3 regions of the Shewanella sp. AC34-MNA-CIBAN-0136 genome follow, and region 3 is predicted to be linked to each of the others. Evidence: predicted binding sites of a transcription regulator. Region 3 holds the regulator's gene; each other region holds the start of a gene.
What was found. The regulator LexA, encoded in region 3, represses DNA repair genes until DNA is damaged. The targets are predictions, from matches to a motif close to TACTGTATNNNNATACAGTA.
Positions count from the first base shown of each region.

Region 1: recA (recombinase RecA) is a predicted target of LexA. The motif match lies at 6,083-6,102, and genes of this name have one in related genera.
Region 2: AAEY94_RS06245 (YebG family protein) is a predicted target of LexA. The motif match lies at 5,024-5,043, and genes of this name have one in related genera.

Region 1 is NZ_JBEOPJ010000004.1:2,536-12,820, reverse strand. Features, by position in the region: gene surE (5'/3'-nucleotidase SurE) at 1-240, shown strand, start outside; gene AAEY94_RS04915 (protein-L-isoaspartate(D-aspartate) O-methyltransferase) at 237-872, shown strand; gene AAEY94_RS04910 (peptidoglycan DD-metalloendopeptidase family protein) at 972-1,904, shown strand; gene rpoS (RNA polymerase sigma factor RpoS) at 1,983-2,954, shown strand; gene mutS (DNA mismatch repair protein MutS) at 3,313-5,910, opposite strand; gene recA (recombinase RecA) at 6,196-7,260, shown strand; gene alaS (alanine--tRNA ligase) at 8,097-10,285, shown strand, end outside.
Region 2 is NZ_JBEOPJ010000005.1:33,629-43,913, reverse strand. Features, by position in the region: gene AAEY94_RS06265 (spore maturation protein) at 1-772, shown strand, start outside; gene AAEY94_RS06260 (PqiB family protein) at 877-3,522, opposite strand; gene AAEY94_RS06255 (paraquat-inducible protein A) at 3,509-4,105, opposite strand; gene AAEY94_RS06250 (paraquat-inducible protein A) at 4,215-4,841, opposite strand; gene AAEY94_RS06245 (YebG family protein) at 5,055-5,348, shown strand; gene msrC (free L-methionine (R)-S-oxide reductase MsrC) at 5,398-5,856, shown strand; gene proQ (RNA chaperone ProQ) at 6,134-6,745, shown strand; gene prc (carboxy terminal-processing peptidase) at 6,767-8,818, shown strand; gene pepN (aminopeptidase N) at 8,951-10,285, shown strand, end outside.
Region 3 is NZ_JBEOPJ010000003.1:90,623-100,907, forward strand. Features, by position in the region: gene AAEY94_RS03770 (COX15/CtaA family protein) at 1-801, opposite strand, end outside; gene AAEY94_RS03775 (redox-active disulfide-containing membrane protein) at 801-1,352, opposite strand; gene AAEY94_RS03780 (SURF1 family protein) at 1,409-2,236, opposite strand; gene AAEY94_RS03785 (DUF2909 domain-containing protein) at 2,184-2,402, shown strand; gene AAEY94_RS03790 (cytochrome c oxidase subunit 3) at 2,419-3,294, opposite strand; gene AAEY94_RS03795 (cytochrome c oxidase assembly protein) at 3,291-3,854, opposite strand; gene ctaD (cytochrome c oxidase subunit I) at 3,856-5,451, opposite strand; gene coxB (cytochrome c oxidase subunit II) at 5,461-7,047, opposite strand; gene AAEY94_RS03810 (cell division inhibitor SulA) at 7,443-7,949, opposite strand; gene lexA (transcriptional repressor LexA) at 7,946-8,560, opposite strand; gene plsB (glycerol-3-phosphate 1-O-acyltransferase PlsB) at 8,825-10,285, shown strand, end outside.

The DNA of each region.
Region 1 (10,285 bases), on a different contig from region 3:
AAAGGGATTAAAGTTACCCGTTTAGGAGCGCGACATAAAGCCGAAGGTATGATAAAAACCCAAGATCCAGCGGGTAAAGATATATACTGGCTTGGTCCTGTTGGCAGTGAACAAGATTCCGGTGAAGGGACTGACTTTGGTGCTGTAGCTGCGGGATATGTATCTATAACGCCACTCACGGTAGACTTAACGGCATACAATCAACTTGATGGATTAGCCGATTGGATAATAAAAATATGACTCGTGTAGCTTCTACATCAGCAATGAATTTGGCCAAAAAACTGGCCGAGGCAGGGATTCGACATCCTGCGGTATTGCATGCTGTAGCAACAACACCACGTGAATTGTTCCTTGATGGTGCATTAGCTCATAAGGCGTATGAGAATACGGCATTACCTATCGGGCAGGGACAGACAATTTCGCAGCCTTATATTGTGGCTCGAATGACTGAACTACTGCTGCAACATAATCCCCAAAAAGTGTTAGAAATTGGCACTGGTTCAGGTTACCAAGCCGCTGTTTTAGCATCGTTAATTCCAGAGTTATTCACAATTGAGCGTATAAAAGCATTACAAATACAAGCTCGTCAAAGACTAAAACGTCTAGATTTACATAATGTCGCATTCAAATATGGTGATGGTTGGCAAGGGTGGTCAAACCGTGGACCATTTGATGGCATAATGGTGACCGCTGCTGCTGCGACAGTACCTCAAGCATTGCTTGAACAATTATCCGAACATGGAGTATTGATTATTCCGGTAGGAGAAGACACCCAGCAATTACTCAAAATTACCCGCATCGGACAGACATTCAAATCTGAGATAATAGAGGCCGTTAAATTTGTTCCTCTCATTAATGGAGATTTGGCTTAGTTAACACGATACAAATGATTTTTATCCATTATTGATATTTTCGTTTGGAGTAAGCTTATTTAGCTTAACAAGCACCTATTTCCCCGTTAAGGACTTTGTTTGATGAATACCGGTTGGCCCAACTTTGTGGTCTTAGCAATCATGCTCACTGGATGCAGCTTTCAAGCTGATCATCCCGCACCGGTAGACAGCTTATCGTCAAAAAATCATGGTCCTCGGTATCATAAAGGCTCATTAAAAACCGATAAATATAAAGTACAGAAAGGTGACACACTTTATTCGATAGCTTGGGGGGCTGGACGTAATTTTGTCGAAGTTGCCCGTTTGAATCGTTTATCGGCTCCTTATACTATTTATCCTGGGCAAACGCTTAATTTAGCCACTACAAATAATAGTCAATCGGCACCTGCTCGAGCATCCCAACCTTCTGTTAATTCAGTACAAACCCAAGCCGTTACTAAACCCTATATTTCGAGTTCGAATAGTTCTATATTAAAAACAATCAAACCTACGGTTGCGCCAAACCCAGTCCCAGCAGTCGTTTCAGTCAGAACGAAAAAAGATCTTGATCACAAAGTGAAGCCTGCGTATTCTGTAACAACTACCCAACAAACAATTAACCAAAGTGCGAGTGGTTCTGTCGCTAATTTGCCACAGCAAGTTCAGCAATGGCACTGGCCAGTTAGAGGCCGAATAGTTGGATATTTTTCGGCATCAGAACAAGGCAATCAAGGTATAAAGATTGCTGGTAATCGCGGCGATATTATTAAAGCCGCAGCAGATGGGAGAGTCGTGTATGCCGGTAATGCACTGCGCGGGTATGGCAACTTAGTTATTATCAAACACAATGATGATTTTTTAAGTGCTTATGCGCATGCCGACACGATATTGGTTAAAGAAAAGCAATATGTGAGTGCAGGACAAACAGTTGCAAAAATGGGCAGTACCGGGACACACCAAGTTATGCTTCACTTTGAAGTACGATTTCATGGTAAGTCTGTCAACCCATTACGATATCTACCTAAACAGTAATTGTTTAGCAACATAAATAACGGAGGATAAGCAAGTGAAGTAGATTAAATACCACAAATTAGGTTTGGGAGAGCAATTATGAGCCGCAAAAATAATACTGCTTCAGCAGAATATCTTGTCGATCTAGCTAAACAACCACCAGAAGTTGCAACCGGTAAACGCGATTTGGTGCAACAACTTGATATTGAAGAAAAAGTCCAAGATGACTTACAAAAAAACTTAGACGCTACTCAATTATATTTAGGTGAAATAGGTTTTTCTCCGCTACTGACAGCAGAGGAAGAAGTGTTTTTTTCACGTAAATCCCTCAAAGGCTGCGAAAAGTCTCGCAACCGCATGATAGAAAGTAACCTCCGTCTTGTTGTTAAAATTTCCAGAAGATATAACAATCGTGGTTTAGCGCTGCTCGATCTGATCGAAGAAGGCAATTTAGGCTTAATTCGAGCGGTTGAAAAGTTTGATCCTGAGCGTGGTTTCCGTTTTTCCACTTATGCAACGTGGTGGATCAGACAAACCATTGAACGGGCGATCATGAACCAGACTCGCACTATCCGTTTACCAATTCATATTGTAAAAGAATTAAATGTGTACTTGCGTACAGCAAGACAGCTTGTCCAAAAACTTGATCACGAACCGACCGCAGAAGAAATCGCCGAAAAGTTAGATGTGTCGACCGGTGATGTTAGCCGTATGCTGAAGTTAAACGAAAGAATTACTTCGGTAGACTCGCCTCTGAGTGGCGATAATGAGAAGGCATTATTAGATGTTATTGCTGATGATGATTCCGTTGGCCCTGATTATCGGGTACAAAATGAAGATTTATCTAATTCGATAGTAGGCTGGTTAAACGAATTAAATACTAAACAACGCGAAGTGTTAGCAAGACGTTTTGGTTTACTCGGATATGAACCTTCAACATTAGAGAATGTCGGTGCCGAAATTGGTTTAACACGTGAGCGTGTACGTCAAATTCAAGTCGAAGCGCTTAAACGCTTAAAAGACTTACTTGGGGCGCAAGGACTGTCGGTTGAAGCATTATTCAGAGATTAATGGACAGTGAACGTTTATTGTGAATATTAGGCGGTTGACTATCATCAACACACAAATGATATGTCATCATTAATGTGTCAATAAGGTCAATTAAGGTATTGCGATATTAGGGTTAAAACCTATATGAGCATTTTAATTTTGCTCATGCGCTTAGGTTTATCCTACCAATCGCCAACTTAATTTAAGCGTTGTGTAGTGGCAACTTGACGATATAACCTAGGTATTACTGATAGTATTTTCATACTGTTGGTTCATTTCATCGTATTTCAGGGGCGTTACTCGTTTGATGTCACACCTAATACGTCATTGAAATGGAAGCCTTTGCAGGCTTCCACAGTTCAATAATTCACTTGGCCAGTTAATTTCGGTGCTCGGTGTTCGTGTGACTTAATCGCTTTAACTCATATAAATAATCTAACGCTTGTTTAGGTGTCAACTCGTCTGGATTAATTTTGGCTAACTTTTCCAACACGGGTGAGGTCTCTGGTATCGGAGGTAATAAGTTCATACTTACTTGAGTTGGGTTCTGTTGAGATAATGTCATATCTCGGTTTTCAAGTTGATGAAGCTTATGTTTTGCCGCTTTAATGACTGATGCAGGCACACCCGCTAGGGCCGCAACTTGTAGGCCATAACTTTTACTTGCCGCACCTTCTTGTACCGAATGCATAAAGGCAATTGTGTCGTCGTGTTCTATTGCATCTAAGTGAACATTAATGACTGACGGTAACAGCTCGGGCAATTGGGTTAACTCAAAATAATGAGTAGCAAATAATGTCAGTGCACTGACGTTTTTGGCTAGATATTCAGCAGCAGACCAAGCGAGCGCTAAACCATCATAAGTCGAGGTGCCGCGACCTATTTCGTCCATCAACACTAAACTGTTTGCAGTAGCATTATGTAAAATATTAGCCGTTTCGGTCATTTCAACCATGAAGGTTGATCGGCCCGATGCCAAATCATCTGATGCACCAATACGGGTGAAAATCCGGTCGATTTCACCAATTTGAGCATGGTCTGCTGGAACGAAACAGCCGATATGTGCCATCAATGTAATCAATGCAACTTGACGCATATAGGTAGATTTACCGCCCATATTCGGGCCTGTGACAATAAGCATTTGGCGCTGTGGTGTTAACGCTACCGGATTAGCAATAAATGCTGCTTGGCTAACTCGTTCAACGACTGGATGGCGGCCCGCTTCAATATTAATACCAATATCGTGGGTCATTTGTGGGCATTGATAATTAAATAATTGTGCTCGTTCGGCAAAGTTACTTAATATATCTAACTCGGCAGCAGCCGTTGCAAACTGCTGTAATTCTTGTAATTTAGGTAACAATAAGTCAAAAAGTTGTTCCCACAGTTGTTTTTCAAGCGCGAGTGCTTTGCCTTGGCTTGAAAGTACTTTTTCTTCGTATTCTTTCAATTCTGGGGTGATATATCGTTCGGTGCCTTTGAGTGTTTGACGACGCTGATAGCTCAGTGGCACTCTATCTGACTGTAAACGGCTAACTTCAATATAGTAACCATGAACTCGGTTATAGCCGACTTTTAAGGTGTTAATCCCCGTTTGTTGTTTCTCACGAGCTTCAAGTTCGACTAAATAATCACTGGCGCCTTCACTCAACTTACGCCATTCATCTAACTCATTATTATAGCCAGTACGGATAACGCCACCATCACGAATTAACATGGGAGGGTTGTCTACAATAGCGCGTTCTAATAAATCATGTTGTTCAGGGAATTCACCCAGTAATTGCACTAACGTATTTAATCGAGGTTGTTGGCATGTTGCTAATGTTTGCTGGATTTCTGGCAGAAGCGTTAGTGCTTGCTTTAAACGTGAAAAGTCACGTGGTCTGGCACTGCGTAGTGCTAAACGAGCCATAATACGTTCGATATCACCTAAGCTTTTTAGTTGCTCATGTAAGGTTTGATATAAGTCTTGTTCAATGAGTTCACTGACTGCGCTATGGCGATATTGAATAGTTTGACGATTGCGTAATGGTTCATGGATCCAGCGTTGTAACATACGGCTACCCATAGGGGTTGCGGTATTATCTAATACCCATGAGAGGGTATTTTCTCGCCCGCCAGATAAATTTTGAGTTAACTCTAAATTACGTCGAGTTGCGGCATCTAAAATAATAGATTCAGATTGATTAAAGCGCACAATCGAGTTGATATGTGGTAACGCCATCTTTTGGGTATCTTTTACATACTGCATTAAACAACCTGCAGCTTGTAACGCCAATCGTGCATCAGTAATACCAAAACCGTGCAAATCTTTGGTGCCAAATTGATTGAGCAGTAAATTAATACACGTGTCGTAATCAAACTCCCACTCTGGGCGACGACGGATACCTTTCATGTTATTGATTAATAACATGTCAGCAAAATCTTCACTGTAAAGTAACTCTGCTGGATTAGTCCGCTGCAATTCGGCTTCTAAAGCTTCACGAGTGGGTAATTCTGCAACAACAAAACGACCAGACGAAATGTCTAAAGTCGCGTAACCAAAACCGCTTTTACCCTGATACAGTGCTGCCAATAAATTGTCTTGTTTTTCTTGCAGTAGAGCTTCGTCAGTTAAGGTGCCAGGGGTAACAATGCGCACCACTTGGCGCTCAACAGGGCCTTTTGATGTGGCTGGATCACCAATTTGCTCACAAATGGCTACAGACTGACCAATGTTAACTAATTTTGCTAAATAGCCTTCGACAGCGTGATATGGAATGCCTGCCATGGGAATCGGGTCACCGCCGCTTTTTCCACGAGCCGTCAGTGAAATACCCAGCATTTCAGAAGCGCGTTTAGCATCATCGTAAAACAGCTCATAAAAATCACCCATTCGATAAAACAATAACATATCAGGATGGGCCGCTTTTAAGCCCAAATACTGGCGCATCATCGGGGTGTGTTTTTCTAAATCGCTGGTATCAATCACTGTCATTATGAACACTTCACTATTAATCAATCGTAGGACGTAAATCTTATGGGGCTAATCTTAACAATATTTGCCCCCAGCGTATAAATAGATTCAAACAAAAAATTTTATGAGGATAAAATATTGATGTAAATGATCAATTCTCAAAGGTTTAAAAAAAAATCAGCTCAGCACTTGATACTGTATGACTATACAGTATACTGATGAACATATTGAAATGATTCACGTCACTTCACCTAAGTCGAAATAGCATTTTACTAAACGTATTGAATGCCTTAAGAGGGTTTTATAATGAAGGTTGATCCAAATAAAGAGAAAGCACTAGCCGCCGTTTTAAGCCAAATTGAAAAGCAATTTGGTAAAGGCTCAATTATGAAGTTGGGCGAAGATCGCACAATGGATGTTGAAACTATCTCTACCGGTTCGCTTTCATTGGATATCGCACTCGGTGCGGGCGGTTTGCCAATGGGACGTATCGTTGAAATTTACGGTCCAGAATCATCAGGTAAAACGACGTTAACTCTTGAAGTGATTGCCGCAGCGCAACGCGAAGGTAAAACTTGTGCGTTTATTGATGCTGAACATGCTCTTGACCCAATTTATGCGAAAAAGTTAGGCGTAGATATTGATAACTTACTTTGTTCACAGCCAGATACTGGCGAACAAGCGTTAGAAATTTGTGATGCGTTAACTCGTTCTGGTGCTGTAGACGTTATTGTGGTCGATTCTGTTGCAGCGTTAACGCCAAAAGCTGAAATTGAAGGTGAAATTGGTGATTCACATATGGGCCTTGCCGCTCGTATGATGAGCCAAGCTATGCGTAAGCTGGCTGGTAATCTTAAGCAATCAAATACTTTGCTTATTTTTATTAACCAAATTCGTATGAAAATTGGTGTGATGTTTGGTAGCCCAGAAACAACTACCGGTGGTAATGCACTAAAGTTCTACGCTTCAGTACGTTTAGATATTCGTCGTACCGGTGCCATTAAAGACGGCGATGAAGTTGTCGGTAATGAAACCCGCGTTAAAGTGGTTAAAAACAAAATTGCGGCTCCATTTAAGCAAGCTGAATTCCAAATCCTTTATGGACAAGGTATTAACCGTACTGGTGAATTAGTCGATCTAGGTGTTGCGCACAAGTTAGTTGATAAAGCGGGTGCTTGGTATAGCTACAAAGGCGAGAAAATTGGTCAAGGCCGTGCTAATGCAGGTAAATTCTTGACTGAAAACCCCGTCATTGCCAGTGAAATTAATACCACTTTACGTGCGATGTTATTGAATGGTGGTGCTAATGCATCAGATTCTAAAACAGAAAGTGATGAGAATATTGACCTTGAAACGGGTGAAGTATTCTAAGCTAGTCAGTCAGTTACATCTATCGCGGTAGCGCATCTTGCGCGCCGCGAATATTCCTCGCTAAAAGCCCCTGTTGTTATACCCTAAAAACGATAACCCTAAAAACGATAACGCTAAAATTATAACGCTAAAAACTGCAACGTTAAAAACTGCAACGTTAAAAACTGCAACGTTAAAAACGTTGATATGTGAAAAATCTCTAGTACTCGATTATTGTCAATCTCAGGGTTATTGAGTCATATCCGCTACTCTGCGTTACTTTGAATAATCCCACATAGCTTTAATGCCCATACTTTTAATGATTTAGTTCTGAATTATTTAGCATTTAAAATCACACTGTTTGCCAAACAATCTATTAGTTCTGCAGTTACCTTCTTCAATTGGTTTAAAAGCTAATTTGTTACTATAACCACGCTCTTTTTATCGTGATAGCGGAGGTTTATCTGGTTAAATTAGACGGCATTTAGCTCACTTCAAATGTGGATAACAGACCGAACACTCGACAACAAAGGTTTGTTATTAATCTGCAATCTCAAGCTGACCATTTGCTTACTCACAAGGCAGTCTTGCCGCCAGCAACGAGCCAATTGCCTTTTAATTTAACGTCGTTAGTTGGGTAACGGGCTGTTCGGGAGGTGTTTATTAGCTCGAGTTGAGCTTAGTTAATCTTAGTCGGTGAGATCGCTTATCAATAACTATTATTATCGGTTTATGCTCAGAGGATAATCGAGCCACTCATCTCGCATGTTGACGTAAATTCAGTATATAATGCTTACATTTACAGGCTTGCATGCCAAGCTCGTTACTTTCGTATTTTCTATATTCAGGGCCATTTCATGTTTCAGACTACAGCAGAGTTAAGAAGCGCTTTTTTAAAGTACTTTGAAGATAACGGACATCAGGTTGTTGATAGCAGCTCGCTTGTTCCCACAAATGACCCAACACTGTTATTCACCAATGCGGGTATGAACCAGTTTAAAGATGTGTTTCTCGGCATGGATAAACGCAATTACACCCGAGCGACAACTTCACAACGTTGTGTGCGCGCAGGTGGCAAACATAACGATTTAGATAACGTGGGTTATACCGCTCGTCACCATACTTTTTTTGAAATGTTAGGCAACTTTAGTTTCGGCGATTATTTCAAAGAAGATGCAATTCGTTTTGCATGGACCTTCCTAACCGAAACACTCAAACTGCCAAAAGAACGCTTATGTGTCACTATTTATGAAACCGATGATGAAGCATATGATCTTTGGACTCAAAAAATAGGCGTGCCAGCGGAAAATATGATCCGCATAGGTGATAACAAAGGCGGGGCTTTTGCGTCAGATAACTTCTGGCAGATGGGTGACACTGGTCCTTGTGGTCCTTGTAGTGAAATTTTCTACGATCATGGTGATCATATTTGGGGTGGCCGTCCTGGCACGCCTGAAGAAGACGGTGACCGCTTTATTGAAATTTGGAACATTGTATTTATGCAATACAACCGTCAGGCTGACGGTGAAATGTTGCCATTGCCAAAACCTTCTGTTGATACTGGTATGGGTATTGAGCGTATTGCTGCGATTATGCAAGGCGTGCATTCAAACTACGAAATCGATATTTTTAAACAACTTATTGCCAAAACAGCTGAAATTATCGGTGTAACTGATTTAGAAAATAAATCTCTGCGCGTTATTGCTGACCATATTCGTTCATGTGCATTTTTAATTGCTGATGGTGTTATGCCATCAAATGAAGGGCGTGGTTATGTGTTGCGCCGTATTATTCGTCGTGCAGTCCGTCATGGTAACAAGCTGGGTGCTAATGACGCATTCTTCTACAAACTTGTGCCAACACTTATTAGCGTAATGGGCGATGCCGCCATTGGCTTAAAACAAACTCAAGCTATTGTTGAAAAAGCCTTAAAAGCGGAAGAAGAGCAGTTTGCTCGCACTCTTGAGCGCGGTTTAGTTATTTTAGACGGCGCGTTGAATAGCTTGCAAGGTGATACTTTAGATGGTGACACCTTATTTAAACTGTATGACACCTATGGTTTTCCTGTCGATTTAACTGCAGATGTTTGCCGTGAACGTGATATTAACGTTGATGAGGCAGGTTTTGAGGTAGCAATGGCTGAGCAAAGAAGCCGTGCACAAGCGGCGGGTAACTTTGGCGCTGATTATAATAGCCAATTAATTATCGATGCAGAAACCGCATTCAGTGGTTATACCGAGTTAACTGGTCAGCCTAATGTGATTGCTTTATATGTTGACGGTAAAGCGGTTGATACCGTGATAGCGGGTCAAGATGCCGTCGTCGTACTAGACAATACTCCATTTTATGCAGAATCTGGTGGACAGGTTGGTGATAAAGGTCTGCTGACCGCTGATGGCGTAGTATTTACCGTTGCAGACACTCAAAAATTTGGTCCAGCTTCGGGGCACCAAGGCCAATTAGCTCAAGGTCAATTAGTTATAGGCCAGCAGTTAACCGCGCAGGTGGATAAAAAGTTACGTCATCGTACGCAATTAAATCATTCTGTTACCCACTTATTGCATGCTGCATTACGTCAGGTGTTAGGCTCACATGTGTCCCAAAAAGGTTCACTTGTTAATCCTGAGCGTTTACGCTTTGACTTCGCTCATTTTGAAGCGGTTAAGCCATCGGAATTGAAAGCTGTAGAAGATTTAGTTAATACCCAAATTCGTCGAAACCACGAACTTTGTACCACTGAAATGGGCATTGATGAAGCCAGAGAAAAAGGTGCAATGGCATTGTTTGGTGAGAAATACGATGACCAAGTACGTGTTGTCACTATGGGTGATTTCTCTATCGAACTGTGTGGTGGTACTCATGTTGGCCGCACTGGTGATATTGGTTTATTTAAAATTACTTCTGAGAACGGTATTGCCGCAGGTGTGCGTCGTATTGAAGCTGTTACGGGTATTGCTGCAATGGCTTATATTGCCGAACAGCAATCCATGTTGGATGAAGCCGCACAACTGTTGAAATCCGATAGTGCTTCAGTAGTGGCTAAGTT
Region 2 (10,285 bases), on a different contig from region 3:
CCCTGTAACAGTCTTTCTTTATCGTGCCCAACAAGGTGCGGCTAATCCTGCTGATATCTTTTTACCCATTTTATTGGCCACAAGTGTTTCCACCGTTGTGGGACTATTGGTTGTCGCGTTAGTGCAGCGTATCTCGTTAATCAATAGTGTTATTTTGGCTTATGCTGCAACCATTATGAGTGTATTCATGGCCGGGATTGCTTATTTGGTGACATTATCCGCCGATGCGATAGGCCAGGTGTCTATGGTGTTAGGTAACGGTATACTGTTGTTGCTGATTTTAAGTTTTATTTTAGTCGCAGGTTATCGCAAAATTGCCGTGTATGACGAGTTTGTTGATGGCGCTAAACAGGGCTTTAGCCAAGCAATTCAGCTAATCCCTTATTTGCTGGCGATGTTATTAGCCATTGGGTTTCTTAGGGCTTCAGGGGCGTTAGATTATGCCTTACAGCTGTTAGCAAGTGGCGTGAGTGCATTAGGCGCCGATACGCGCTTTATTGATGCGATGCCAACCGCGTTCATGAAACCTTTTAGCGGTTCTGGTGCGCGTGCGATGATGTTAGAAACCATGAGTCATCACGGAGTTGATTCTTTTGCGGGCCGACTAGCAGCTATTTTACAAGGCAGTACCGAAACGACATTTTATGTGTTGGCTGTGTACTTTGGTTCAGTGGGGATCCGTAATGGTCGTCATGCACTAGGGTGTGGTTTAGCAGCAGATTTTGCAGGTATTAGTGCCGCCATCGGTGTGTGTTATTGGTTTTATGGTTAAAAATCAATTATCGAAATCAATTATCGAAATCAATAAGATAAATAAAAAGGCCGATAAATATATCGGCCTTTTTTTTGTACTAATTGTATTATCTCTAGCTGAGGTTACTTAGTTTGTGTAGGTCGCCATTGTGCCCATTCATCTTGCATATTCTCATGCAATGGGAAACGTTCGGTTGCATTGATACTGTTACTGTCTGATGTTGTATCTTGGGTCGCAAATGCTATACCACCGGCGAGTATCGTTTCTAATGAGCCTGTTTCTAACTGTGCACCCGAAAATAAACCGACGTCTAATTTAATACCAGAGGCATCCCAAAACTGGCTAGTCTGGTTGATTAAGTGACTATATTCAGCATTTACATGGGCAAACAACGTAATTTCAATCCCTGAGTCATCCAACCTGTATCCATCAATTTGTCCGACTTTAATTCCGCGGAAAAATAGCGGTGTACCGACCTTAATAGAACCTAGTTGATCGTCAACTAATTGGAATGCTAATGCATCTTTAGGTACGGTAGCCTCAAAGCTCGAGTGAGGTTGGGCAACAAAATTATCAATAATTTCTGTGCTGTTACCTGGGATAACACCAATATAAGGACCCGTTAACAGTGTTTCTGGGGCATTAATACCCGCTAAAGAAATTTGTGCATCGACGATAAAAAATTCAGTGTCACTGGCACTAAAATGGTTTACGTAATGGCCATAAATATAAGCTTGTGCATTCTGAGTGTTTAAATCTCGATTTAGTTTAACCTGTGACACTTCACCAATTTTATGCCCTTGATAGCGAATAGCCGCTTTTTCTGACACTTTAGTACTCACAGGCAGAGTGAGGTTGATGACTTTAGCCTGCATGAGTGCGAGTGACTTGTTGTCATATAATCGTAGATTAGGTTGATTATTTTCAGTATCAACTCTGTCGTCTATATGTCCAAGGGTAATACTGCCATTTATTGCACCTTTCAATGGTGCAACATTGATATCGACACCGGCTAAACTGGCATTGATGGCTACAGCGTCATTACGCCAAAAAACCGTAGTCGGCTTAATTAACGGAACAAATTTATTGTCGATATTGATATCGATATTAAATTTATCCGTTTTAGCTAACCAATTGACTTTATTCACTGAGCCTATTTGCATTTTTTTGTAATAAATTGGTGAGCCTTCAGCTAAGTCGGCACCATCAATACTAGTTAAAGTAAAGGGTGTCAGCTGTTGTTGAGCGTAAAGCGTTTGGGCCGATTCAATTGATTCGTGCAGTGTTAAAGTACTATTAGCCGAAAGCAGCATTTCGCTGTTACCCGGAATTAAGCTAATAGCGCCTTCCAACATCGTAGTGAGGTCGCGAGTTTTAACATTAACGCCCTCTAGTGAAGCATTAATGGCTATGGCACTTTCAGGAACAAAGAAGCTTCCCTTAGTCAGCAAACTCTTAAATTCTGGTTGAATTTCAATGCTATATTCAACAGTTGAAAAGTCTTTACTTAAACCAATACTGGTTATCTGCCCTATAGGCAATTGTTTATATCGCACTTGCGCGCCATTACTGACACCTGTGTGGGTCGTGGCAACTACCGTCAATTTAAGTTTGTCTTGACTGAGCAAATCGGGAGCATGTGATGCCAATTCAAATTGCATCGCCTCTTCGGTTATTTGAGTGCCTGGTAAGACATTAATAACACTGCCAGTAACCAGTCTACTGATATTTTTGACACCTTTTAATGATAACTCGGCACCACTTATCCAAAATTGGCTATCGTTGGTAATTAATGCTTTGTAATGATGTTCAACCCGAGCAATAAGCTTCACTCCAGTGTCGGTTAAGGTTACTTTTTCTATTTCACCAATAACGATACCGCGGTAGGTGATGGCGGTGCCTTCATTAACATCTTCACTGCTAGATGCAGTTAAATCAAAATGAACACCTCCAATAGCGGTAAGCTCATCCTCATATAGGTTGTAAACATCACCATTTTGGGCCTTTTCAGTGTAGCTGCCGGTATCAAAGCTGATGCCGCCGGCCAAAATAGACGCGATACTTTCAGTGCTGACTTTTATCCCCGCTAAAGAAGCATCGATTTTCAAGCCCGATACATTCCAAAAATGGGAGTCTTTATTGACTAAATGGGCATATTGTTCTTGAACAAATGCGCTGATAATTATTTGTTTATTTCCGTCGAGGCGATAACTGACAATGCTTCCGACAGGTGCTTGACGGTAAAATACAGGCGAGCCAACATCAATCGAACCCAGTTTAGGGGATTTTAGTTCGATCATCAGTCCTTCACTGCCGGGGAGTATCGCAGGCGCTTCACGTTGTGCTTCAAATACGGTTGCAGAGCGGCCATCACCAGGTTGAAGGGCAATATAATTACCAGAAAATAACGTATCGAGCCCTTCAACTCCGGTAATACTTGCTTTAGGTTTTACTAACCAAAAAAGGGTGTTTTTATTGAGGAAAGGGTCGGCACGGTAATCCATAATAACTTTAACGTTTACCCCTTTTAGATCATCGTCAATACCAATGTCAGTGACTTTACCTACCGTCAATCCTTGGTATTTGACCAACGTTTTGCCGATATCAATACCCGTAGCACTAGGGAAATGTATTAATATTTCAATGCCGGATTCTTTAATGCTTTTGACCCCTAACCAGGCACCTAATATCAAAGCAACAACCGGTAATAACCATATTGGCGAGAATAACTTTTTCTTCACAATTTTAGGCGATTCAATTTGTGTCATCAGTGTTTTCCAAGCGGTCCCAAAGTAATCGAGTATCTAACACTTTTGCTGCAACTTGTGTTAGTAAGATAACTAACGCAAATGCTGTCGCGGCAGGTGCAGGTTTTGCGTCTAATAATTGCCCCATATTAACTAAGGCAACGGTTAATGAAATAACGAATAAATCGAGCATTGACCAGCGGCCGATCCATTCAATAATGTGAAACCCAACCATTAATTTTCTTTTTGATATTGGTAAGTTAAAACTAATAGCCGTCAAGTAAGTCGCTAAGCCAATAATTTTAAGCCAAGGTACTAAAATACTGGCAGTAAAAACAATAATAGCAATCGGAAACATACCGGTTTTGACTAAATGACTAATGCCACTAAAAATGGTGTCATTGGTGACCACTCCGCGATTAGTTAATAAGGTAATAGGGTAAATGTTGGCGACAACAAGTAAAATTGTCGCGGTAACTAATAAAGCCCAACTTTGTTGGATGCTGGCATAATTACGGCTACTTAATTGACTAAAACAACGTCGACAATGACTGTTACTTGTGACGTTAAGTTTGCGACAAACAGGGCATAAACATAAGCCCATTTTCTTGCCCTGAAGATGAGGTAAAACCTCAGTTTTCGGCTCGTTATCGGTATTCGCAGTTTGCTTAGTGCTGTCCACTATATGTTCATTGGATGGTGTAATTGGAGTACTAGGCATCTACATAACTCCACATGTGTTCTAGGTTATATTCACGTTGTAAAAATAAGATGATGATAAACAACATTGTAAAACTGAATGTTCCCATACCAAAATACACATCGGAAAAGTCTGATAACTGAAAGGCCGACACGAGAAAACTGATGACATAAATTTCTAACATGGTCATTTGTGATATCAAACCATGATTTTTTAACAATGTAGTGTAGGTTCTTTGCCAAAATGAGTTGTGCAGTTTTAATTTTACAATTACAACTTGAGCCATAATTGACAAAATCAATAACCCAGGCGCGATAACTGCAGCAACCATTACCGCTAGGCCTACAACCCAATATCCTTCGGCCCAAACCGTCACAGCAGCTTGCAGCACCGTAGTGGTTCGTACACTGCCAAGGAAGTGGATTTCGAGTACTGGCAATAAATTAGCAGGAATAAAAATAATTAACGCCGCAACGCATAACGCTAGCATGCCATTAATGGAGCAATAAGGTGAATCATAGAGCGCCGTGTGGCAACGCGGACAAAGCGCACGGGCACTTGAAGGCAAAGCTCGTTTTCTCACTGCCAAATCACATGATTGGCATAAAATTATAGAATCATGATCATCAAATTCATGCATGAAGAATTAATCTAATCCATAGTAAAACACATTATTGGGTAGCGAAGAGTCAAACCTCTCTGCTTGGCCTTATATTGGCAGAAAAATGAGTTAATTGTTAAATAATCTCGATTTTCTTGTGCTTGATAATATCAGAATAATCAGAACACTTGCATCATAAGTTAACTATGTGAGATTCTATGCACTGTATATAAAAACAGTGAGGATTACATCATGGCAGTGATAACCCAATTTGTCGTGGTCAGAGAAGGGGTGGAAAAGATGACATTTATATCGAAGAAAGAGGCTGATGCCTACGATAAGATGCTCGATATTTCCGATAACCTAGTGCCATTTCTTATTAAGGCAGACCTCGGACTTGATGAAAATAAATGCGAACAGCTGGCATTTTATCTAGCAAACAATAAAGATGAGCTTTCTAACTTGCTAAAAGGCATCGTACAGGTTAAAAACGCTCCTACAGCGAAAACTAAAAAGACTACGGCTAAAACTACATCTGCAGAATAGTCGTATTCATCACTCATTCTTCGATTGAGTGTCAGCTTAAGGAATGGACATGAAAACCGAATTTTACCAAACATTAAATCGTCAAGCACAAGCTTTACTTGAAGGCGAAGATGATTTGATTGCTGCTATGGCAAATTTTTCAGCGTTGCTAAATGACAACCTAGAAGACCTAAATTGGGCAGGTTTTTATATTAAGCGTGGTGAACAATTAGTCCTTGGACCATTCCAAGGTAAAGTGGCTTGTACCCGTATCAATATCGGCAAAGGTGTTTGTGGCACTGCCGCAGCAGAAAATAAAACCCAACGAGTTGCCGACGTTCATCAATTTGATGGCCACATTGCATGCGATTCTGCCAGTAATTCAGAAATCGTGATCCCTGTTAGGCAGGGTAATGAGGTTGTGGCAGTGTTAGATATTGACAGCCCATTACTGAATCGATTCGATCAAGATGATCAAATTGGTTTAGAAAACATGGTAAAAAGTTTCGAAACTTGCCTATTTGGTTAAATAGCGAACAAATTAGATTAAATCATGGTCGCATTCGCTGTCGCGGGCTTTATAATATGCCGCTATACGCATTTGTGCTGGATTTACTGATGAGCGATGATTAAGCTGAGAGTAAGTTTGGTTAAATTGTTAAGGTTTGTTTCAATGACTTTAGCAAACTGGCGGATAGTGATATTTTGTACGTTAAGCCTTAACAGTAAGGTTTAACGAAAGATGAACGACTGCAAGGCAAATTGTATGCCGCATAATCAGTCCCTTTATTAACGTGGAAGTAAAAATGGAATCAACAGACAAGTTGACCGACACCAACGCAATTTTAGCGTATTTATATGAAACCTTTCCTTTATGCTTTATTGCAGAAGGTGAAACGAAGCCATTAAAAATTGGTTTGTTTCAAGATTTGGCTGAACGGTTAGCTGATGATTCTAAAGTCAGTAAAACACAATTACGTGTAGCGCTTCGTCGTTACACAAGCAGCTGGCGCTATTTGAAAGGCGTTAAAGCAGGTGCTAAACGTATAGATCTTGACGGTAATGAATGTGCTGAATTAGAACAAGAGCACATTGACCATGCTATTTTGACGCTTAAAGAAAGCCAAGATAAAGCTAAAGCAAAACGTCAAGCGTTAGCGCCTAAAAAGCCGGCAAAGAAAGTGGCACCTAAACGTGCTCCTGCCGTTAAAAAGGAACGTCCTGCACCGGTAGCGGCTCCAGTGATTAAACTTGTGCCGGCTAAGCTAGAAGATTTAAAACAAAAACAACGCGTTAATGTTAAATTAGGTGCCACACCTGTTCCTGGTGTTGTGACTGATATTAATAAAGAGGATGTGCTTGTTCAATTAGATTCTGGCTTATCCATCAAAGTACGTGCTGAGCACATACTATTATAGAAATTTAAGGAGTACTTGTTGATGCGAAAACTTACCTTGGCCGCGTCAATTGCCAGTTTATTTGTCGGCTTTTCGGCATGGGCAATTTCACCAACGATTCAAATCAGCGAGTTACCTAAACTAGCACAAGAGCCACAACATAAAGTGGCTAGCAAGCGAGTAACAACTTTGTTTACTCGCTCGCATTATCATCGTTTTGTACTTGACGATGCATTCTCTGAGCAAATATATACCCGTTTTCTTGAGCAACTTGATTATCGTCGTAATGTGCTGACTGCGGCAGACATTGCGAGCTTTAGTCAATATCAAAACCAGTTTGATAACATGGTTGAATCAGGCGATATTAGCCCTGCATTTACCATGTACGACCTAGTACAGAAACGTCGTTATGAGCGTTTTGCTTATGCGTTGTCTTTGCTTGATAAAGAGTTCGATTTTACTCAAGCTGGCGATGCGTATGAATTTGATCGCAAAGATGCGCAATGGCCAAAAGATGAAGCCGAAGTGAATGAACTTTGGCGTCAGCGCGTTAAATATGACGCGTTAAATCTTAAATTGACCGGTAAAAAGTGGCCTGAAATTGTTGAAGTGCTCGAGAAGCGTTACAACAATGCCATTAAGCGTTTAAGCCAAACACAAAGCGAAGACGTGTTTCAAACAGTAATGAACGCGTTTGCTCGTAGTGTTGAACCTCATACAAGTTATTTATCTCCTCGTAATGCAGAACGTTTCCAAATGGAAATGAATTTAAGTCTTGAGGGTATTGGGGCCGTGTTGCAAATGGATGATGACTACACCGTCATCAAAAGTTTAGTGGCCGGAGGGCCTGCTGCCAATAGCGAGAAATTATCACCAGAAGATAAAATTGTTGGTGTTGGTCAAAAAACCGGTGACATTGTTGATGTCATAGGTTGGCGTTTAGATGATGTTGTTGATTTGATCAAAGGGCCAAAAGGAAGCGAAGTCGTATTACAGATTTTACCGAATAAAGGCGGGGCTAATGCTAAACCTTTTGAAGTGGTCATTACCCGAGATAAAATTCGTTTAGAAGACCGTGCCGCGACCTCAAAAGTGGTTGAGCCTAAAGAAGGCCAGTATGCCAATCGTAAAGTCGGGGTGATTCAAATCCCTGGATTTTATATGAATTTGTCACAAGATGTGGCTAAAGAAATCACTAAACTTGAAAAAGACAATGTTGAAGGGATTATTATTGACCTTCGTGGTAATGGCGGTGGAGCATTAACCGAAGCGACATTACTCACAGGCCTGTTTATTGACATGGGCCCAGTTGTTCAAATCCGTGATGCTAATGGTGGCATTAATCAAAATCGTGATAATGATGGCGCCAGTGCATATAATGGCCCATTGGCGGTGATGGTTGATCGTTATAGTGCATCGGCTTCAGAGATTTTTGCTGCGGCTTTACAAGATTATGACCGCGCACTTATCGTCGGTGAGTCTACCTTTGGTAAAGGGACTGTTCAGCAACATAAAAGCTTGGGTCGTATTTATGACATGTATGAAAAGCCAATTGGTCACGTACAATATACTATCGCTAAATTTTACCGTATTAATGGTGGCAGCACTCAATTAAAAGGCGTTACGCCTGATGTCCGTTTTCCAAGTGCTTTAGAGGCTGGCGAATACGGCGAGTCAGAGGAAGAGAATGCTCTGCCATGGGATAAGGTTCCCGTTGCTCAGTACTCTACTTTAGGGAATATCAACCCTATGCTGATCAACAATCTTGATGTTAAACATAAAGAGCGTATCAGCAAAGATGTAGAGTTCAGTTATATATACCAAGACATTACTGAGTTTAAAAAACATCATAAAGACAAAACAATATCACTTGTTGAGAGTGAACGAATTGCTTCTCGTGAAGACGATGATAAGCGTGCTTTAGACCGAGCAAACGCACGTCGAGTCCATCAAGGTTTGGCTGCCGTGAAGTCTTTAGACGATATTGAAAAAACAGATGATAGCAAGTTACCTGATCCCTTTTTAGATGAAACGGCTTATATCACCCTCGATATGGCTGACGTAGAAAAAATAGCTAAAACTAACTCAAAGTAATTTTTTATTACTGTTAAAAAACGCGCTTAGGCGCGTTTTTTCTTAATCACAATCACTAAAAATAGTACCAATTCGATAAAGACCACGCACATTTAATCATATTGGCATTAGTACCGTTCAAGAGGAACATGTATGAACCAAGCGCAAGAAAAACACCTAAAAGATTATACCAAGCCTTCATTCACCATTACTCATGTTGATTTGAACGTTATTCTGGATGGCAAAAACACTAAAGTGACAGCCATCAGTAAGGTGATCCGTAATGGTGAGCATCAGCATGATTTAGTGCTTGATGGCGAACAACTTTCGCTAAGTACAGTGAAACTTAATGGTGTAGCGGCTAACTATCGTCAACACGACAACCAATTAATAATTAGTACGGACCAAAATGAGTTTGAATTAGAAGTGGTCACCTTGCTTGACCCTGAGGCAAATTCGAGTCTTGAAGGGCTTTACATGTCAGACGGTGCTTATTGTACCCAATGTGAAGCAGAAGGATTTCGCCGGATCACCTATTTCTTAGATAGACCCGATGTTCTGGCTATTTATACCGTGCGCGTTGAAGCCGATAAACAGGCATTTCCATTTTTGTTAAGTAACGGCAATTTAATTGATAAAGGGGAGATGCCTCGTTCTGGTCGTCATTTTGTCAAATGGCATGATCCATTCCCTAAACCAAGTTACTTATTTGCCTTGGTCGCTGGAGACTTTGATTTACTTAATGACAGTTTTACGACTCAAACTGGTCGTGAAGTCAAACTGCAAGTTTTTGTTGATAAAGGCAACTTACATAAAGCTGATCACGCTATGGCATCATTGAAGAAATCAATGAAATGGGATGAAACTCGTTTCGGTCTTGAATATGATCTTGATATTTATATGATTGTTGCAGTTGATTTTTTCAATATGGGTGCGATGGAAAATAAAGGCTTGAATGTCTTTAATACCAAATACGTGCTCGCTGATAAAGCCAGTGCAACAGATGAAGATTATCATGGTATTGAGTCGGTTGTAGGCCATGAGTACTTCCATAACTGGACTGGTAACCGAGTCACGTGTCGTGATTGGTTTCAGTTAAGTTTAAAAGAAGGCTTAACGGTATTTCGTGATCAAGAATTTAGTTCCGATGTTGGGTCGCGCGCAGTTAACCGCATTCATGCTATTCGAGTGATGAAAAATCAACAGTTTGCTGAAGATACCGGTCCAATGTCACATCCTATTCGGCCTGAAAGTGTAATTGAAATGAACAATTTCTACACTGTGACGGTATATAATAAAGGCGCTGAAGTTATCCGCATGATGCACACCATTCTAGGCGAAGAAGGCTTCCAAGCTGGAATGAAGTGCTATTTTGAGCGTCATGATGGCCAAGCGGTAACCTGCGATGACTTTGTTAATGCTATGCAAGATGCTAGCGGTAAAGATTTAACCTTATTCCGTCGTTGGTATAGCCAAGCTGGTACACCC
Region 3 (10,285 bases):
TGATTGTGCATAGCGTAATTTGAGTGCAAGTACGATTAGCGTTATGGCGGTTACCACTGCCCAAATTCGATGGCTGACATGAATGGTCATGCGGGTGGAATAGTCTAAAACGCCAAATTCAAAACTGGGGTGATCGCCTTGGAATGGTGAAAAAGCATCGGCTAAACGTAAATTATCGACCCAATTACCTTCACATATGGGCAGGGTGGTACAGGCAAGCGCGGCGTAATTTGATGAGGTCCAGCCACCGAGTATAATTTGAATGACTAATACACCAAAACTGACTAGTGCTAAAGGAATGAGCTTACGCGCATAGGTATCACCTCCGGGGATCCTTAATGGTTTAAGCCGCAGATATAACAGCAGTAACAAGGCGAATAAACTAAAACCGCCTATAAGGTGCGCCATTACTACAACAGGCATTAATTTCATGGTGACAGTCCACATTCCCAATGCGGCTTGAAACACAATGAGTACCGCAATAAAAACGGGCAGTTTTTTGGGTGCTTGCGGCTGTTTAAGACACATAATTAGAATGGCTAAAACCATTAACCCTAAAGTACCAGCAATATAGCGATGGATCATTTCAAGCCAAGCTTTTTCTGGCTCAATTTGAGCATCAGGAAATCGACTTTCAATATTGGCTAAGTCATGGCTTGCACTCGGCACCGCTAAATGGCCGTAACAGCCTGGCCAGTCAGGACAACCTAATCCAGCATCAGACAGACGTGTATAGGCGCCCATTAAAATAACGGCCAAGGTAAACACTAAAGTGAATTTGATTAATCGCTGTATTGCCATTAGCCAACCCTCGACAACTTAAGCATTTTGCGTAAATCGGCAATCATGGCTTTGCCCTGAGCAATATTGGCGTCGTGACCTATTACGTTGTCATATTGCATGACTAAGCTACCGAGAGGGTCGACAATAATAAGCTGTTGATTGATCAATAGTGCAGCAAGTGCGTCATTGGCGTTTGCTTGGTCAAATGAGATATTTAATTGCTTGAGAATTTTGGTGTCACTGTGGCTGTTTACTACAATGATTGGGGTAACACGATCCCTATCTTTGCCCAGGGCAATATAGCTTTGGTGTAAAATGTACAGCCGTTCTTGGCATTGCTCATTGCAGGTTTCGGGTAGAAAAAACAGTACTTGCCATGCATGAGGTTTAGGGTTTTCCATGGCTAAGTTGGTGTAGTTTATGTCGGGAGCGATCAGCGCCCCTTTGTTGGTTGCTGCTCCGTTATACAGCTCTAGGCTTAACACTAATTTGGCTAAGGCAACCGGTAAAATAAATACCAGCAGTAAGACCAGTAGTGCTTTATTGCTTTTTTTCGGTAGGGAGTTCATTCCATCTCCTCTTTATCATTTGATATTATTGTTAAGTTAATTATGAACGACGGTGCTTAGCGTCGAAATTGTCGAAATGCTATCCAACTCATTAGTCCTAAAAATACTGCTGCCATGGTGAACCATTGCAAGGCATACCCTTGATGTTTTTGTGCCGACAATGGAATGGGTATCCAAGGTTGAGGCAGGTGATAATTTGGAACATTGTCGGGTTGCAGCACCACAGGCGTCAGTGTATGGCCAAGCATGTCAGTGAGTGCGGGTATATTGATATTTTGAAAACGTACTGGAGCATGAGTATCGGCTAATTGCTCTGGATCTAGTCGGTCACTTAATGGGTTGGGTTGTTTTTGATAAACTCGGCCAAACAGTGTGTAGTAATTTGTTTTTAAGGGGGTTAGTTCAGGTAAAATTCGACGGTCTTTGTTTGCAGGCACAAAGCCTAGCTCGACCATTATCCAAGGTTGTTCAGGGGTTATTTCAAAAATTTGATACGCTAAATATCCTACTTGACCCTGAAACACTTGATTGTCTAATAACAGCATCATGTTATTGACGGGTTTAGCTGAGATCTTCAGACGATAACCCGTGAGTAATCTCGTCTCCGGTTGAGAGCTTGTTGAGGCTTCTGACGTTTCAACTATTGTCAACATTTCCTCATAAGTGAGTGCTTGTTGCTGTTGGCGCTGGATAAGTGTGCTTTGCCACTCTTGTTTAAAGGTTGCTCGTGATAACTGCCATAATCCTAACTTGACCAACAAGCTAAACACGACCAAAGTAATGATTACGAATAATACCCGAGACATCCCCACACTTTTAAAAGGATTGCCTGTGACAACACCTTTCATCGTTAAGTTAGTTTTAGTCTCGTTGCTTGTATTCATATTATTTAACTTAGGTAGGGCCTTATTTATTATGGTTAAGGGCGAGCATCAACAATCAATGAGTCGTTTTCTCGGCCGGCGCGTATTGTTTTCTGTTGTCGTTATAATGGTATTGCTGGTGGCTTTGGGGCTTGGTTACATTCAACCTAACCCCAGACCTTATTAGTCGTTAATACGTGGTTTTATAGTACGTATACGAAAATGAATAAACATAACCACACCACATCAACGAAGTGCCAATACCAACTCCCAGCTTGAAAAGCGAAATGCTTGTCGGGGCTAAAGTGGCCCTTTACAATTCTGAGTAATAAAATAATCAAGAACAGGGTGCCAATCGTTACGTGCATGCCGTGAAAACCGGTTAACAAAAAGAAGGTGTTGCCGTAGACACCAGAAGAGAGCGTAAGCCCCATTTCTTGGTATGCATGGCTATATTCTTCAACCTGTAAACTGAGAAACGCAATACCCAGAATTACCGTCAACGCTAACCAGATTATCAAAGGTTTACGATTGGCTTTTTCGAGATTGGTATGAGCAAAGTGCAAGGTAACCGACGAGGTTAGCAGTATAATAGTGTTAATTAACGGCAAACCCGTCCATGGCATGGCTTCTGTTGCGGTGCCATCAGGTGTTTTAACCAATGGCCACATAGCTTCAAATGCAGGCCACAACACTTCATGGGTCATGGCATTGTTAGATGCGCCACCAAGCCAAGGTACTGAAATCATTCGGGCATAAAATAGCGCGCCGAAAAATGCCCCAAAAAACATAATCTCTGAAAAAATAAACCAACTCATTCCCTGCCTAAATGAACGATCCATTTGCGGTGAATACAGTCCAGCCATGGATTCATCAATAACGGTCTTAAACCAGCCAAAAATCATAAAGATAATCACGGCCAAGCCGGTTATTAAAATGTAACCGCCAGAGGTTTTTTCAGTGGTTAATTGTTGTACATAATTACCTGCGCCAAACGCAATTAAAAATAAACCGATAGCACCGATTATTGGCCAAGCACTTTGGGTTGGCACATAATAAGTTTGATACTTTGTTGTCATTTTGCTGCTCCTTGCTCCATGACGATCGCCTGTCTATCGGTGATGTCATAAAGGGTATAAGAGAGAGTCAATGTGTTAATGGACGCTGGTAAATCAGGGTCCACGTAAAAAATCAGTGGTAGTTCTGCTGTTGCTGCTGCAGCCAAAGGTTGTTGATTAAAGCAAAAACATTCCGTTTTATTGAAGTATGCCGCCCCTTGCCCTGGCGATACCGAAGGTATTGCTTGGCCTACCGTGTCACGTGTCGATAGGTTTTTAACCAAAAATTGTGCGTGAGTGAGCTCCCCAGGATGTACGCTTATTTGGTTAACTTTAGGGCTAAATTCCCATGGCATACCTGATTGAACTTGAGTCACAAATTCAATGGTTACGGTCCGGTTTTTATCAACCACCACCGCTTCATAACTACTGGCGCTATTTTGGGGTTTGCCATTAATCCCCAATGTATCGCAGAGCACGTCATAAAGCGGTACCAGCGCAAAACCAAACCCAAACATACCAATTGACCCGGCAATCAGGATGATTAATAGCTTACGATTTGATTTTGTTGGCTGTGTCATCTCATTTAATCTCCGGTGGAGTGGTAAACGAGTGATATGGCGCAGGGCTGGCAATCGACCATTCCAAGCCTTCGGCTGCTTCCCAAGGATTATCTCCAGCGGGTTTGCCACCCTTGATACATTTGAGAACTACAACAAGGAAAATTAGCTGAGATAAACCAAATGCAAAGCCACCAATCGACACAATTTGATTCACATCGGCAAACTGTACCGCGTAGTCGGGAACCCGACGCGGCATACCTGCTAAGCCTAGAAAGTGCATTGGGAAAAACAACACGTTGACGGATATTACCGAACACCAAAAGTGCCACTTACCTAAAGTTTCGTTATACATATGGCCGGTCCATTTAGGCAGCCAATAGTAAGCCGCCGCCATAATGGAGAATATCGCCCCAGTCACCAGTACATAATGGAAGTGAGCCACGACAAAGTAAGTGTCGTGGTATTGGAAATCAGCAGGGGTAATTGCCAACATCAAGCCCGAAAAGCCACCAATGGTAAACAGGATGATAAATGCCACTGCAAACAGCATTGGAGTTTCAAATGTCATTGAACCGCGCCACATAGTGGCGACCCAATTAAACACTTTCACCCCGGTTGGAATGGCAATCAACATGGTGCAATACATGAAAAACAATTCGGCAAAAACAGGCATACCAGTAGTAAACATGTGATGTGCCCATACCAAAAATGACAGAATGGCAATACTGGCAGTGGCGTAAACCATCGAGGAGTAACCAAACAGCTTTTTACGGCTAAAGGTTGGTACTATCGCGGAGATAATACCGAAGGATGGTAAAATCATGATGTAAACTTCGGGATGGCCAAAGAACCAGAAAATATGCTGGAACATCACCGGATCGCCACCACCTGCAGCATCAAAAAAGCTAGTACCAAAAAACTTATCGGTTAATACCATGGTGACCGCACCTGCGAGCACCGGCATTACTGCAATCAGTAAAAATGCGGTAATGAGCCAAGTCCACACAAACAAAGGTAACTTCATCCAGGTCATGCCAGGAGCTCGCAAGTTTACAATGGTTACAATGACGTTAATTGCGCCCATTATCGAACTTATTCCCATTATGTGAATGGAGAAAACAAATAGGGCGGTACTGTCAGGACTATAGGTGGTTGAGAGCGGAGCATAGAATGTCCAGCCAAAGTTAGGGCCGCCGCCTTCCATAAAGAGTGAACCTAATAAAATGGTAAAGGCGAAGGGTAAAATCCAAAAACTCCAGTTGTTCATTCGCGGTAGTGCCATATCTGGGGCACCAATCATCATTGGAATTAACCAGTTTGCTAACCCGGTAAAAGCGGGCATCACCGCCCCAAACACCATGATGAGGCCATGAACTGTGGTCATCTGATTAAAAAAGTTAGGTTCTACTAGCTGTAATCCAGGCTGAAATAATTCAGCTCGAATCACCATTGCCATCGCACCGCCAGTAAGAAACATAATGAAACTAAACCATAAATACAGCGAGCCGATATCTTTATGGTTAGTGGTGAGTAGCCAGCGCATTAGCCCCTTCGGAGCGCCGTGATGATGATCATCATGAGCGGTAGCCAGTGTATCGTGCGTTGTTGTGCTCATTGTTTTCCCCTACTGTCCATGGCTAGCGACATCGGCAGGTTGCACCGCTTCGCCAGAATTATTGCCCCACGCATTGCGCTCATAAGTAATCACCGCCGCCATCTTTTGCGGGCTAAGTTGACTACTAAATGCCTGCATTGCGGTACCTGGTTTTCCGTGCATAACGATATCGATATGTCCGCTAACCGGTCCAGTAACAACAGGGCTGCCAATAAGTGAAGGGAAAGCGCCTGGTAATCCAGCGCCAGTGGCTTGGTGACATGCAGCACATGTCGTAGCATAAACCTGCTCACCTTCAGCAATTAATTGCTCCAAGGTTAACGTGGGCAGATCCTCCGGTACAACAGCTTCTGCTACGGCTTCGACAGCTTGATTGGCTTTGTCGGTAACCGCATCGGTAATGTCAGTTGTCGTTGCTGCAATAGTATTTGCTGCATCGGTTACTGCTTTACTTGGTTCGGTGCTTGCCTCGTTACTGCCTAAAAAGTTTCCTATATCAGCAGCTTGAACTACATCACCGCTATTATTGCCCCACGCATTACGCTCAAAGGTAATGACTGCGGCAATTTCTTGGGCGCTAAGTTGCTTTGCAAAGGCTTGCATTGCAGTACCTGGTTTACCGTTTAAGACGATATTCAGGTGATCGTTAACAGGGCCTTTTATGATAGGGCTGCCAATTAATGATGGGAATACACCAGGAAGACCCGCACCATTGGGTTGGTGACAAGCGGCGCACCTAGCAATATAGATTTGTTCACCTTGTGAGGTTAGCTCCTCAAGAGACAAGGTTTTAGACATTGATGCCGCAGCGGCTGCAGCTGCATTGCTTGCTAGTTTTTTTTGCTCCACTAACCAATTATCAAAATCGGCCTCCGATAATGCTTGCACCACAATCGGCATGAAACCATGGTCTTTACCGCATAACTCGGCACATTGGCCGCGATACGTTCCAGGCTTATCAATACGAGTCCAGGCTTCGTTGATAAAGCCTGGATTGGCATCTTTTTTAACGGCAAACGCGGGTACCCACCATGAATGAATAACATCATCAGATGTCATCAAGAAGCGCACTTTTTGGTTAATGGGCAGTACTAATGGCTTATCGACTTCAAGGAGGTAATGCTCGCCTTTGGCCTCACTGCCATCAATTTGTGCTCTGGGAGTGGATAATGTGCTGTAAAATTCGATGTCTTTATCAAAATAGCTGTAATGCCACTTCCACTGCGACCCGGTAATTTTTATGGTGAGATCAGCATCACTGGGATCTTCCATAGCAATCAAGGTTTTGGTGGCTGGAATAGCCATGCCGATTAAGATGATGAAAGGGATGACGGTCCAAGCAATTTCCACTTTGGTACTTTCGTGAAAATTGGCCGCGACAGCGCCTTTTGATTTGCGGTGATAAATCATTGAGTAAATCATGATCCCAAACACCACTAACCCAATTACACAACAGATGTAAAGAATCGTCATGTGGAGGTCATAAACCTTGCCACTGATATCTGTCACGCCTTGAGTCATGTTGAGGGGCATTTCTGATGCCCCAAGCGGAAGTGCTACAAACACCACCAGTAAACAATACAACCATTGCTTCACAAGACTACTCCTCTGCTAATTGCAAATAGCAACTACAAAGAAGAGTCACACAGTAATTCTCTGCTCTATGCAAACTCTTCGGTTCCCGAAAAAAGTTTGATGACCTCAAAGTACTTTGGTGGCTGTAAACATACGGTCTACGGTTTTATTGTTAGCTGTGCACCACGCTTGTACCTACTACTGAACTTATCAATTTTGATTTGGCTCATTTGTCTGAAAGTAATCTTGATTACTGCCATTCACGTCCAATTAAAGATAAAAAATGTTTCATCCTTGTTAACCACATTACTTGTAGATTAAACATTGATCAAGATCACTTTGTTGGCTAATAGGCTGAAAAAAGATGAAAAAAAACCCTGAATTCAATACAGGGCTTGGTAATGAAGGGTTCGTGCTTAGTGAAATGAGCAAAAATTACTTGTTCCATTTGTTAAAGTAGGGCTAACAAGTTGATGTTTGTGAGGTAAGTGAGCATTCACATCTTCAATTACCACCCCTAATGCACGTGCACTTTTGGCGACAATTTCTAAACGGCGACTATCGCGAGCATCAAGTGAGCTTGTCCAAGTTACTACTGCGCTCGATGTACCGCTAGTGAGCGCTTTCTCCATGGCCCATAATGTTTCGACTTCATCTTTGGTGTGTACCAGTAAAATGCGATCCATTCTTACACCAGCACTTGCCAGCATATGTTTATAGCCAATATGGGGCGGGCTAATTAATACAATCCATCTGCCTTGCTGGCTCAATATTGCTAACTGGCTGCACAATTGGCTCAGTTCAGCTTCACCTTGGGTGACAGTTTGTAATGTTTGAATGGTTTGGGTGCCATGCAGTTCTGTTTCAGTTAAATCTACCCATAAGCCCGGGTGGCGTGGCGCGATGCCCATTAGTTTGTTCATAACCAATCTCCATTACGGATAACGCCAACGGCAAGCCCTTCGATGGTTAGGCTTTGGCAACTTAAATCTACTTTTATCGGATTGTAATCTTCATTTTCGGCATGCAGATAAATCACATTACCTTTTTGTTCAAATCGTTTTACGGTGACGTCATCATCAACACGTGCCACAACAACCTGGCCATTACGTGCTTGCTGCATTTTATGTACAGCGAGTAAGTCACCTTCTAAAATGCCGATGTTTTTCATGCTGTCACCACGCACTCGCAATAAAAAATCTGCGGCGGGCTTAAACATGTTTGGATCGACTTGATAGTATTGCTCTACATGCTCTTGGGCCAAAATTGGTTCACCAGCAGCAACCTGTCCAATGAGTGGCAGACCGGTTTCAACCTGCTCTTCATGAGGTAAACGAATGCCTCTTGAGGTACCAGGCATGATCTCGATAAAGCCTTTTTTGGCTAATGCTTTTAAATGCTCTTCGGCGGCATTAGCACTTTTAAAGCCAAGACGATTCGCAATTTCAGCACGAGTGGGTGGCATACCTGTTTCGGCGATATTGTTTTTAATTAAGTCTAAAATTTCTGCTTGGCGCGGCGTTAACGGTCTCATGATGATTCCTGTCTTTTTATACAGTGACTGTCATTATATACAGTGTTTGTGTTCGCGCAAGTATTAACCAACTATTTTTTGTATTTTGTTGATTAAGTATCACTCAACAATATGTTTTAATTAACTATTACTAATGTTCTGTCTTATGTTATTTCTGATAGTGAGAGCTTAAACGTAAAGATAGATCGGTCTGATAGTGTAAGCAGGGTGGTTTCTGGTATCCTATACGACAATATTACAGTGGCTTATGTTGCGAAAATAACCATGTCAAAACCAGATTCAATATTTTTACGAGCATTAAGATGGATTCAAAAGTGGATGGTACAGACCATTGTGGTCCCTCACGATCCTTTTGATGACCTCAATATAGATCCAACTAAACCTTTGGTTTATTTAATGAAAACGGAATCTATTAGCGATATTGCCGCGTTGAGCGAAATCACCGAGGGCTTTGGTCTGCCCAGTCCTTATGAGCCATTACAGCTTGATGGCTTAACCGTGCCTCGTGTGGTCTGTTTAGAGGGCCGCAAACCACTATTTGGTAAACGTGAAAGTGGTGACAAATTCCTTAATTATTTTACCAGCTTATTGTCACTTCACAGTGAGAGCCCTGAATTAGATATACAGTTGGTTCCTGTTTGCCTTTATTGGGGACGTACCCCAGGTAAAGAAGAAGACAGCATGAAAGCTGCTGTATTTGAACGTGAAAACCCTACGTGGTTACGTAAATGGTTAATGATTTTATTTTTAGGACGCCATAATTTCGTCCAGTTTTCTAATGCATTATCGCTTCGTCATATGGCCGATGAACATGGTACTGATAAAAGAATTGCTCACAAATTGACCCGAGTCGCCCGTGTGCATTTCCGCCGTCAACGCAAAGTGATGACGGGGCCACAATTACCGAATCGACAAGCGTTGTTTGCCTCTTTATTAAAATCAGAATCTATCAAAAAAGCCATTGAAGAAGAGTCTGCAAATAAGAAAGTAACAGTCGAGAAAGCGCGTGAAACCGCCATTGAATACCTTGATGAAATTGCCGCCGACTATTCTGATAGTTTGGTGCGTATTGCCGAACGTTTCCTGACTTGGTTATGGAACAAATTATACAGTGGCATCAATATCAAAGGTGCCGAGCAAGTAAGACAGTTACATCATGATGGCCATGAAATTGTTTACGTTCCTTGCCATCGTAGCCATATGGATTACTTGCTACTGTCGTATATTTTGTATTATCAGGGCATGGTTCCGCCGCACATTGCTGCCGGTATTAACCTTAATTTTTGGCCAGCAGGGCCGATGTTCCGCCGTGGTGGGGCATTCTTTATCCGTCGTAGTTTTAATGGTAATAAACTTTATACCGCAGTATTTCGTGAATATTTAGATCAGTTATTTGCTAAGGGTTATGCGGTCGAGTATTTCACTGAAGGAGGTCGTTCGCGTACAGGACGTTTGCTAGCGCCTAAAACCGGTATGTTGGCTATGACAATTAACAGTGTGCTACGTGGGATAGAGCGCCCAGTAACCTTAGTACCCGTGTATTTAGGTTATGACCATGTGATGGAAGTGGCGACGTACCACAAAGAATTAAGCGGTAAGAAAAAGAAAAAAGAATCTGTATGGCAGGTATTTGGTGCTATTCGTAAGTTAGGCAATTTTGGCCAAGGTTATGTGAATTTTGGTGAGCCGATTAATTTACAACAGTTCTTAAATCAGCAGGCGCCA